Regions from separate parts of the Methylobacterium sp. CM6246 genome, predicted to be linked through region 2. Evidence: predicted binding sites of a transcription regulator. Region 2 holds the regulator's gene; the other holds the start of a gene.
The links. Region 2 encodes LexA, which represses DNA repair genes until DNA is damaged. Its sites were predicted from a motif close to TGTTCNNNNTGTGTTCNG; they were not measured.

Region 1 (5,112 bases), 820 kb from region 2:
GATGTCGATGACCTTGTCGAGATGCTCCAGCCCCTCGAGTCTGTCGTACGGGGCCGGGTGCTCCAGCGCCCCGTTCAGCTTCTTTGCGACGGCCTTGTACAGGGTGTCGATCACCAGGGTGGACTTGCCGCCGCCCGAGACGCCGGTGATGCACGTGAAGGTGCCGAGCGGCACCTCGATATCCACGTCCTTGAGGTTGTTGCCCCGGGCGCCGAACACCCCGAGCTTGCCCTTCCGGCTCTTGCGCCGCGCGGCCGGGGTGCGGACCGCCATCGCGCCGGTGAGGTACTTGGCCGTGAGCGAGGCCGGGTTGGCCAGCACCTCGGCGGGGGTGCCCTGGGCGATGATCTCGCCGCCATGGATGCCCGCACCCGGGCCGACATCGACCACGTAGTCGGCCTGCAGGATCGCGTCCTCGTCGTGCTCGACCACGATCACCGAGTTGCCGAGGTCGCGCAGGCGCTTGAGCGTGCCGAGCAGCCGCTCGTTGTCGCGCTGGTGCAGGCCGATCGAGGGCTCGTCCAGCACGTAGAGCACGCCGGTGAGCCCGGAGCCGATCTGCGAGGCCAGCCGGATGCGCTGGCTTTCGCCCCCCGACAGGGAGCCGGAGCCGCGGGCCAGCGTCAGGTATTCGAGGCCGACATCCACCAGGAAGCTGAGCCGGTCGCGGATTTCTTTGAGAATTCTGACCGCGATCTCGTTTTGCTTGGCCGTCAGCTTCTCCGGCAATTCGGAGAACCAGCGATGGGCTTCCGAAACGGACAGCGCCGTCACGTCGCCGATATCGGCCATGGCGACCTTCACGGCCAGCGCCTCGGGCTTCAGCCGCTTGCCGCCGCAGGACGCGCAGGGCGTCTCGCTCATGAACCGGCCGATTTCCTCCCGCACCGCGTCGGACTCGCTCTCCTTGTAGCGGCGCTCCAGGTTCGGGATCACGCCCTCGAACGGCTTGTTGACCGCATACTTGCGCAGGCCGTCGTCGTAGGCGAAGCGGATCGCCTGCTTGCCGGAGCCGTACAGAACGACGGCGCGGGCCGCCTCCGGCAGGCTCTGCCAGGCCACGCTCGTCTTGAAGCCGTAATGCTCCGCCAGCGCGTCCAGCGTCTGGCCGTAATAGGGCGAGGTCGATTTCGCCCAGGGGCCGACCGCGCCGCGCTTCAAGCTGAGCGCAGGGTCCGAGATCACCAGTTCGGGGTCGATCCGCATCTCGTGGCCGATGCCGCCGCAGGTCGGGCAGGCGCCGAACGGGTTGTTGAACGAGAACAGCCGCGGCTCGATCTCCGCGATGGTGAAGCCCGAGACGGGACAGGCGAAACGCGACGAGAACGTGATCGTCCGGGGCTCCTCGCCCTCCGGCGCGTCGGCGAACACGATCTCGCTGATGCCGTCGGCGAGTTCCAGCGCGGTCTCGAACGAATCCGCCAGCCGCGCGGCGATGTCGGGCCGCACCACGATCCGGTCGACGACCACGTCGATGTCGTGCTTGAACTTCTTGTCGAGCTTGGGCGCGTCGTCGATCGCGTAATATTCGCCGTCGACCCGCAGCCGCTGAAACCCTTTCTTTTGGTACTCGGCGATTTCCTTGCGGTACTCGCCCTTCCGGCCGCGGACCACCGGGGCGAGCAGGTACAGCCGGCTCTTCTCCGGCAGCTCCAGCACCCGGTCGACCATCTGCTGGACGGTCTGGCTCTCGATCGGCAGGCCGGTGGCCGGGGAGTAGGGGATGCCGACCCGCGCCCAGAGCAGGCGCATGTAGTCGTAGATCTCGGTCACCGTCCCGACGGTGGACCGGGGGTTCTTGGAGGTGGTCTTCTGCTCGATGGAGATCGCCGGCGACAGCCCGTCGATCTGGTCGACATCGGGCTTGGACATCATCTCCAGGAACTGGCGGGCATAGGCCGAGAGCGATTCGACGTAGCGGCGCTGCCCCTCGGCGTAGATCGTGTCGAAGGCGAGCGACGACTTGCCCGAGCCCGACAGCCCGGTGAACACCACGAGCTTGTCCCGGGGGATCGTCAGGTCGACGTTCTTGAGGTTGTGCTCCCGGGCGCCCCGGACCGTGATCACCCGCCGGTCGGCGGCGCTCGGCGGCGCGGCGTCGAACAGGGCCTCCAGCTTGGCGTCGACGGCGGCCTCCGCGGCCGCGCTCCGGCTGCTGCCCGGGCGGACGGGGGCGGGGGCCTCGGCCTTCTTCGTACGCGCGGGCTTGTTCGTCCGCTCAGGCTCGGCCGGAACCGCCTCGGCCGGCGCTTTGGCGGACGACGCCTTCACGGGAGACGGTTTGGGGGCGGCTTTGCTGGCGCCGACGCGGGGTCCGACTCGGGTTCCGGCTTGGGCTTTGGCCATGAGGGCGGCGGTCTTTCGAGGCGTCGACGCGGTCGGGGCTGGCTTTGCGCGCGGGTCAGCCGCCGCACCCGCTCATGTCGAGCCCGGAGCGGTCGACGGCAAGGTGAGGCCGGCGGGACGCAGGCCCGACATGCAACGCCATTGCTAGAACGAAACGCGTACGCCGGCAACCGCTCGCCGGAAGCCTGTCGTTTCGCGGCCGAAAAGACGGGATTTCCAAAGGGCCTGCGGCCCTTTGGCGGGGTGTCGGGGCAGGCCCCGACAGCAGGGCGCTGCCCTGCACCCGCAAAAGGTCCGGGACCTTTTGGATCCGGGACTTCACGCGTCGGCGTTGCGCGCCATGAAGGTGGCGGGGGTGCCGTCCTCGGGGTTCACGAAGATGATGTCGGTGGGGGCCCGCCGCGGGGTGTCGATCGACAGGAACGTCACCGGCTCGCCCGGGGCGATCTCCGGCATCGCGTGCACCGTGCCCGTCTCGAAGAACAAGAGCTGGCCGGGGCCGAACGGTGTGAGGTTCGCGGGGTCACCCAGCCAGACTGTGCCGCGTCCCGACAGGCAGTACAGGTACTCGTCGCAGGTGGCGTGATAGTGCGGCGGGGTCGGGCGGTAGACCCGGAACACCCGGGCGCTCGCCGCCGCCCGGTCGGTCAGGTAGGTGTCGACCAGGAGCGTCCGCGCGCTGTCGGGCAGCGCCGCCGCGAGCGCCGCCACGTCGAAGATTCCGGTGCCCGTCCCGGTCATGGCGCCCGCCTCACGACGCAAAACCTTCGAGCACGATCTTGCCCTTGGCGCGCCCGCTCTCGATCAGCGCGTGCGCCCGCCGCAGGTTCCGGGCGTCGATCCGCCCGTAATGCTCGCCCAGGGTCGTGCGCAGGCGCCCCGCATCCACCAGCCGGGCGACCTCGTCGAGGAGCGCGCCCTGGGCGGCGATATCGGAGGTGCCGAACATCGAGCGGGTGAACATGAACTCCCAGTGCAGCGACAGGCTCTTGCGCTTGAGCAGCGCCACGTCGAGCTGCGCGGGATCGTCGATCAGGGCGAACCGGCCCTGCGGGGCGATCAGCGTCGCGATCTCGGCGAGATGCGCGTCGGTGTTGGTGGTCGAGAACACGAGGCCCGGCGCGCCGAGGCCCAGGGCCGCCACCTCGGCGGAGAGCGGCTTGGCATGATCGACCACGTGGTGGGCGCCGAGATCCCGGCACCAGGCCGCCGTCTCCGGCCGGGACGCGGTGGCGATCACGGTGAGGTCGGTGAGCTGCCGGGCGAGCTGGATCGCCACCGAGCCGACGCCGCCCGCCCCGCCGACGATCAGGATCGCCGGGGCGGCGCCCGGCACCGGTTTCTTGGCGTCGAGCCGGTCGAACAGGGCCTCCCAGGCGGTGATCGCGGTGAGCGGCAGGGCGGCGGCCTGCGCCCAGTCGAGGCCGGCGGGCTTGTGCCCGACGATGCGCGCGTCGACGCAATGGAATTCGGCGTTGGTCCCCGGCCGGGTGAGGTCGCCCGCGTAGAACACCGCGTCTCCGACCGAGAAGCCCTCGGCCTCGGCACCCGTGGCGAGAACGGTGCCGGCGGCGTCCCAGCCCAGGACCTTGACCCCGCCGGCCTCGGGCTCGGCCCGCACCCGGACCTTGGTGTCGACCGGGTTCACCGAGACCGCCTCGACCTTCACCAGCAGGTCGCGGGGGCCGGGATCGGGCCGGGGCAGGTCGCAATCGACCAGGGCCTCGGCCTCGGTGATCGGCAGGGATTTTCTGTACCCGACGGCGCGCATCGCAATCTCCTCCGACTGACCCGCACGGAGATGCCGTCCGCCTTCACGGCGCGCAAGTACGCACATAAAACGCCGATAGTGCCGAGAATGATACCGCCCGACGATCGCCTTGGGATCCCGCCATGCCCCGCACCCGACACCATAGCGGCAACTGCAGCCCCGGCTGCGCCGTCGAGGCCACCCTCCGGCTCATCGACGGCAAGTGGAAGGGCGTGATCCTCTACCACCTGCTAGAGGGGACCCTGCGCTTCAACGAGATCCGCCGGCGGCTGGCGAGCGTGACGCAGCGCATGCTCACGAACCAGCTGCGCGAGATGGAGGCGGACGGCCTGATCGCCCGGAAGGTCTACGCCGAGGTGCCCCCGAAGGTGGAGTACAGTCTGACCGAGCGGGGGCGGACCCTGGAGCCGGTCATCCACGCGCTCAAGGTCTGGGGCGACCTGCATGCCGATTTGCATGAGGCCGATTTGCATGATCCCGAACGGCTTGAGGCCGAACGGCTTGAGGCCGAACGGCTTGCCGAGGCGGCACCGACCGTCGGGACTGCCGCCTGATTGTGCATTGCAGGCCGGGCCAAACCCCTCCACCCTAACGGTGTTTTTATAACCGTCCCGGATGATTCCGGCGAACGTTGCAGGATTCCGGGTTCCGATGGCCGTCCTCTCCTCACTCCGCGCGCGCATCCTCGCGGTGGCGCTCGCGCCCTGCCTTGCCTTCGCGGGGGCGGCCGGGTGGGCGGTGTCCGACCAATGGGCGCGGCGGGCCGAGATGGACCGGGTCGAGACCCTCGTCGGCCTCGCCTCGCGGATCAGCGCCTTCGTCCACGAGGCCCAGCGCGAGCGCGGCGCCTCCAGCCTGTTCCTGGGCGCCAGGGGGGCGCAGTTCGGGCCGGAACTCGCGGCCCAGCGCAGCCGCACCGACGCGGCTTTGGCCGGGCTCCCCGACGCGATGGCGGCCGCGACCGGCTTCGGCCCCGCCTTCGCGGCACGCGCCGA
Region 2 (5,112 bases):
TCCCTGCGGCCCGGGGACTTCATCGCCGCGACGGCAAGGTTGCTGCCGCCGCCCGAGGCGGCACGACCGGGCGGCTACGATTTCGCCCGGGATGCCTACTTTCAGGGACTCGGCGCGGTAGGCTCGCTGATCGGGGCGATCACGGTTCGAGAGCCGCCCACCCCGCCGCCTCTGCGCCTGCGACTGGCAGCCTTGCTGGACGAGGCCCGCAACGCGCTGACACGCCGGATCGCGCAGGCCGAGGGCGGGCAAGCGGGGGCCGTGGCGGCGGCCCTGGTCACGGGCAAGCGCGGCCTGATCGGACCGGCCGCCAACGATGCGCTCCGGGCGGCGGGCATCTATCACGTCGTTTCCATCTCGGGCCTCCACATGGTGCTGGCCGCCGGCGTGGTGTTCTGGCTGGTGCGGGCCGTCTTGGCGCTGGTGCCGTATTGCGCGCTGGTCTGGCCGATCAAGAAGATCGCCGCCGGGTTCGCGATGCTGGGCGTCACCGCCTATTGCGCGTTCTCGGGCTGGGACATCGCCGCCGAGCGCTCGCTGATCATGACGCTGATCATGCTCGGCGCGATCCTGGTCGACCGGCCGGCGCTGTCCATGCGCAACCTCGCGCTGGCCGCCCTGATAGCATTGGCGCGGGAACCTGAGGGCCTGCTCGGACCGAGCTTCCAGATGTCGTTCGGGGCGGTGGCCGGGCTGATCGCCTGCGCGCGGCTCATCGACGGACGCCTGTTCCAGCGTCCCGGGGCGGGGCGGATCGAACGGTTCGTCGGCACCGGCCTCTCGGCCGTGACAGGCACCCTCGCGACGACCCTGGTGGCACAGGTCGCGACGGCGCCGTTCGTGACCTACCATTTCCAGACGGTCCAGCCGTTCGGGCTGATCGGCAACGCCCTGACCCTGCCGCTGGTCTCCCTGGTCGTGATGCCGGCGGCGGTGATCGGGATCCTGGCCTATCCCTTCGCCCTGGACCGGCCGATCTGGTGGCTGATGGGACAGGCGGTGGGCGGCATGCTGGCGATCTCCGAATGGATCGCCGGCTTCAATCGGGCCGTCCTGGTGCTGCCGGCCTTCGGCACCGGCGCGCTGATGCTGCTGGCGGCAGGGCTGCTGCTGGCGACGCTGCCGGTATCGCGGCTGCGCTGGCTGGCCCTGCCGCCCGCACTGCTCGGGCTCGGCCTCGCCGTCGTTCCGGAGCGATTCGACCTGTACGTCGACCGGCAGGGCGGTGGTGCGGCCGTGCGTGGACCGGACGGAGTCCTGTGGGCCCTCGGCAATCCTTCGGCCTTCGTGATGGAGCAGTGGCTGAAAGCGGATGGCGACGGGCGATCGGCGAAGGCGGTGATCCAGGCTTCGTCGGCTGTCGGACGGTGCGACCGGCTCGGCTGCACCGCAAGCCTGCCGGACGGCCGCGCCGTCGCCCTGGTCCGCGACCGGCGCGCCTTCACGGAGGACTGCGCCCGGGCGGCCCTGCTGATCTCGCGGCTCGCGGCGCCGCCCACCTGCACGGGGCCGCTGGTGATCGACCGCCGGGTGCTCGCCGAACGAGGCGCCGTCGCGCTCCGGGCCGACCGGAATGGCTTCACGGCACGCTATACCCGCGACACGGGCCGTACCGTGCCTTGGCGGGCATCACCGGCTTCGCGGCCGTCGCCTGTCCCACAACCGAAAGTGGTAACGCCCTCCGAGCCGATCCCGGCCGAGGCCGACGTCGCCGGTTCCGAGGCCGCGCCCGGCGACGCGCCGGCCGAACCCCTTCAGTAGCGGCGGACGAGGCTGACGAGCCGGCCCTGGATCTGGACCCGGTCGGGCCCGAGCACGCGGGTCTCGTAGGCCGGGTTGGCGGCCTCCAGGGCGATCGAGGAGCCCCGGCGGCGGAGCCGCTTGAGCGTCGCCTCCTCGTCGTCGATCAGCGCCACGATGATGTCGCCGGTATTGGCCGTATCCTGCTTGCGGATCACCACGAGGTCACCGTCCAGGATGCCGGCATCGACCATCGAGTCGCCGCGGACCTCGAGGGCGTAATGCTCGCCGCCGGCCAGGAAGTCCGGCGACATGGTGATGGCGTGGCTCTGGTTCTGGATCGCCGAGACCGGCGTACCGGCCGCGATCCGGCCCATCACGGGGATCGAGATGGCGCGGCCGCCGTCGTCGATCATCCGGGCGGTCGCCGGCTGCGCCGGCAGCTTGGACTTCCCGCCCTCGACCACGCTCGGGGTGAAGCGGCGGGGCTCCGCGGGTGGAGCAGCCGCCTGGGACAGGCTCTCGGGGATGCGGATCACCTCGATGGCGCGCGCCCGGTTCGGCAAGCGGCGCAGGAAGCCGCGCTCCTCGAGGGCCGTGATCAGCCGGTGGATGCCCGATTTGGACTTCAGATCGAGGGCGTCCTTCATCTCGTCGAACGAGGGCGGGACGCCACATTCCTGCATGCGGCTCTGGATGAAACGCAGGAGGTCCAGCTGCTTGCGCGTGAGCATCGACGGGGGACTCGCGGCTTGGAGGACCGCTTCGATGCGGTCGCGGAAACAAATCACGAACACGTTAAACGTTCCGCAAGTGTTCCGCAAGCGTGATCGGCCGAGCTTGATCGATCGGCGATGTGCGGATGCGGCCGTTGTGTGCCGTGACGCGGTCGCTCCGCCATGGCAGAACCGGTCTGGCCGGATCGGCACGAACCCGGGCCAGCCTCGGTGACCCGAATCGCCGCAATGGTCCATAGGCTGGGACGGTCAGAGTGGCGCGGCGGGCCGCTCACGTCTGCCCACGGCACCTTGCCCGGACGACAGACATAGATCGCATGGACGCCGCATCATCCGACATCGCCGAGACCTGCAGCCGCGTGAAGCGCCTGAGAGTGGCGACCGCGGCCGCCCATGATCAGCTTGATCGGCGCATCATGGCGGCAAAGCCGTTCGCGAGCCTGGAGCGCTACGCGCTGTTCCTCCAGATCCAGTACAGGTTCCATGCGGTCGTCGATCGAGTCTATCGCGATGGCGCGTTCGCCCATGTCCTGCCCGATCTCGACGGCAGGCGCCGACTGCCCTTGATCCAGCAGGATCTGCGCGATGTCGGAGCGCCCGTCCCTGACGGCGCGTCCGAGGAACATCCCGGGACGATCGAACCGGCGCAGGGATTGGGCTGGCTCTACGTCGCCGAGGGCTCGAATCTCGGGGCGGCCATCCTGCTCAAGGAGGCCCGGGCGCTCGGCCTGTCGGAAACCCACGGTGCGCGCCATCTTGCCGGACATCCCGAAGGACGCGGGTTGCATTGGCGGCTTTTCACGGCCGCCCTCGACCGGGTCGAACTCCGGGAGGCCGGGGAGCAACGCGTCGCCGCGGGGGCGACGGAGGCGTTCCAGTTCGTGCGTCGGCTGGTCGGGGACGTCTTCGAGGACTGACGGCGCCGCCACCCGGTCGGATCGTTCCGCCGTCCTGGCGCAGCAACAAAGCCTGTCACGCGCGCCGTCCACCGCCGAGTCGAGCGATGACCGGTCGCGGACGCCTGGAACGGCATCTCGGGCGACAAACGAATTGACTGGGCAAGCGGCGCCGTTTCAATGCGCCGAGGTGCTTGCCCCGGTCGGCGGGGCAGGCGGATCGTCCCGGCGGCTTCGAGACTGGGCTGGAATTGGGCTTGGGATGACGAGGATGCGACGCGCGGCTCTTCTGCCCATCGGTGCCGGGGCCGTCGGCTTGGCGCTGGCCGGCTGCACCACCGGGTTCTCGTATATCTCGCGCAACTACGTGGCGCTCACCCCGCAGGTGGTCACCATCGGCTGCAAGGAGCCCTACGAGGTCTACGACAACCGGCAGGTGCGCCGGATGCTCGTCGTCTCGAACGCCCTGCGCGAGTACACCGGCTGCAATCTCAGCGAGGTGCGGATCGATCCCGATCCGGCCGCGACCCGGGTGAAGCGCTTCCGCACCGCCGCCCGCGCCTATCTCGACGAGACCGTGCGGGAGGATTGCCGGATCACCGGCGAGACGGTGTTCGATCCGCAGAAGAGCGAATTCACCTACGCCTGCGACGCGCCGATCGAGAAGCGGGGCACGGTGGTGCCGCGCCTGCCGGGCCGCAATCCGGGCTTCATCCAACAATGATCTGAGCCGCCCGCGCCGGCCCCGAGACCGCCCGGTCAGGCGCCCGGCTTGGGGAAGGTGCGCTCGGCCGCATCGCCGGCCGCCGCCAGCAGGGCGCGGGCGAAGGCTCGGGCCTCCGCCCGGTCCAGCACGATCGCCGCGGTGACCGGGCCGCCGCCGAGGTCGGCGAGGGCGAGTTCGAGCCGTACCCCGTCCGGCATGGCGCTCGCCTGGAGGCTCCAGCCGCCCCCCCGATCCGTGCTCTCCGTCATGACATCCCTCCCGGCTGCCGGACCCGAGACAACGCCGCAGGCTCCGGCCGGAACGGCCCTGGCCCGGGACTGTTCCCGCGTCGCGCCGCACCCGACTTCCCTGCCCCGCGGATCCGAGTTCCTCAAGAGCGCCGGCCCGACCGTGGCGATCGCCGGGGTCGGCGCCCTCGACGGGGTCGGCCTGCTCCGGAGCGATTGACGCCGGCGCCTCGATGATGTCTCCCCCGGGCGACCTGACACGGGGAGTCGCGAAACATGCAAGAGATCTGGTTCCGCACCGGCGAGGCCACCGTCCTGGCCGCCGACGGGCAGTACACCGACGCCATGCCCGAGGTGCTGATCGGCTCGGTACGGGGACCGGTGGGTCAGGCCTTCGCGTCGATGATGGGGCAGGTCCAGGGCCACACCCGGATGTTCGTGGTGCGCGACCTCAACCAGCTCGTGCGCCCCGCCACGATGATGACCACCAAGGCGACGATCCACACGGCCGAGTATGTCGAGCTGCTCGGCGGCGTCGTCCAGGCCGCCACCGGCGACGCGATCGTGGATTGCATCATCGAGGGCGTGCTGCCCAAGGACGGTCTCGACGAGCTGTGCATGATCATCATGATCTGGCTCGACCCGCGCTGCGCGGAGGACGACAACCTCGACCGCAAGGACCTGTACCGCACCAACTACGAGGCGACGAAGCTCGCCATCGCCCGGGCCCTCAAGGGCGAGCCGACCGTGGACGAGCTGATCGCCAACCGGAAGACCGTGAAGCA

Region 1: uvrA (excinuclease ABC subunit UvrA) is a predicted target of LexA. The motif match lies at 2,492-2,509, and genes of this name have one in related genera.

What each region holds. Positions count from the first base shown of each region.
Region 1 covers NZ_JBTXKY010000001.1:3,767,191-3,772,302, forward strand. Annotated here, with positions in the region: gene uvrA (excinuclease ABC subunit UvrA) at 1-2,346, opposite strand, end outside; gene ACYQPG_RS18360 (cupin domain-containing protein) at 2,665-3,087, opposite strand; gene ACYQPG_RS18365 (zinc-binding alcohol dehydrogenase family protein) at 3,098-4,117, opposite strand; gene ACYQPG_RS18370 (winged helix-turn-helix transcriptional regulator) at 4,240-4,671, shown strand; gene ACYQPG_RS18375 (methyl-accepting chemotaxis protein) at 4,769-5,112, shown strand, end outside.
Region 2 covers NZ_JBTXKY010000001.1:2,942,377-2,947,488, forward strand. Annotated here, with positions in the region: gene ACYQPG_RS14475 (ComEC/Rec2 family competence protein) at 1-1,761, shown strand, start outside; gene lexA (transcriptional repressor LexA) at 1,755-2,474, opposite strand; gene ACYQPG_RS14485 (biliverdin-producing heme oxygenase) at 2,795-3,394, shown strand; gene ACYQPG_RS14490 (hypothetical protein) at 3,645-4,097, shown strand; gene ACYQPG_RS14495 (hypothetical protein) at 4,133-4,348, opposite strand; gene ACYQPG_RS14500 (hypothetical protein) at 4,347-4,547, shown strand; gene fae (formaldehyde-activating enzyme) at 4,604-5,112, shown strand, end outside.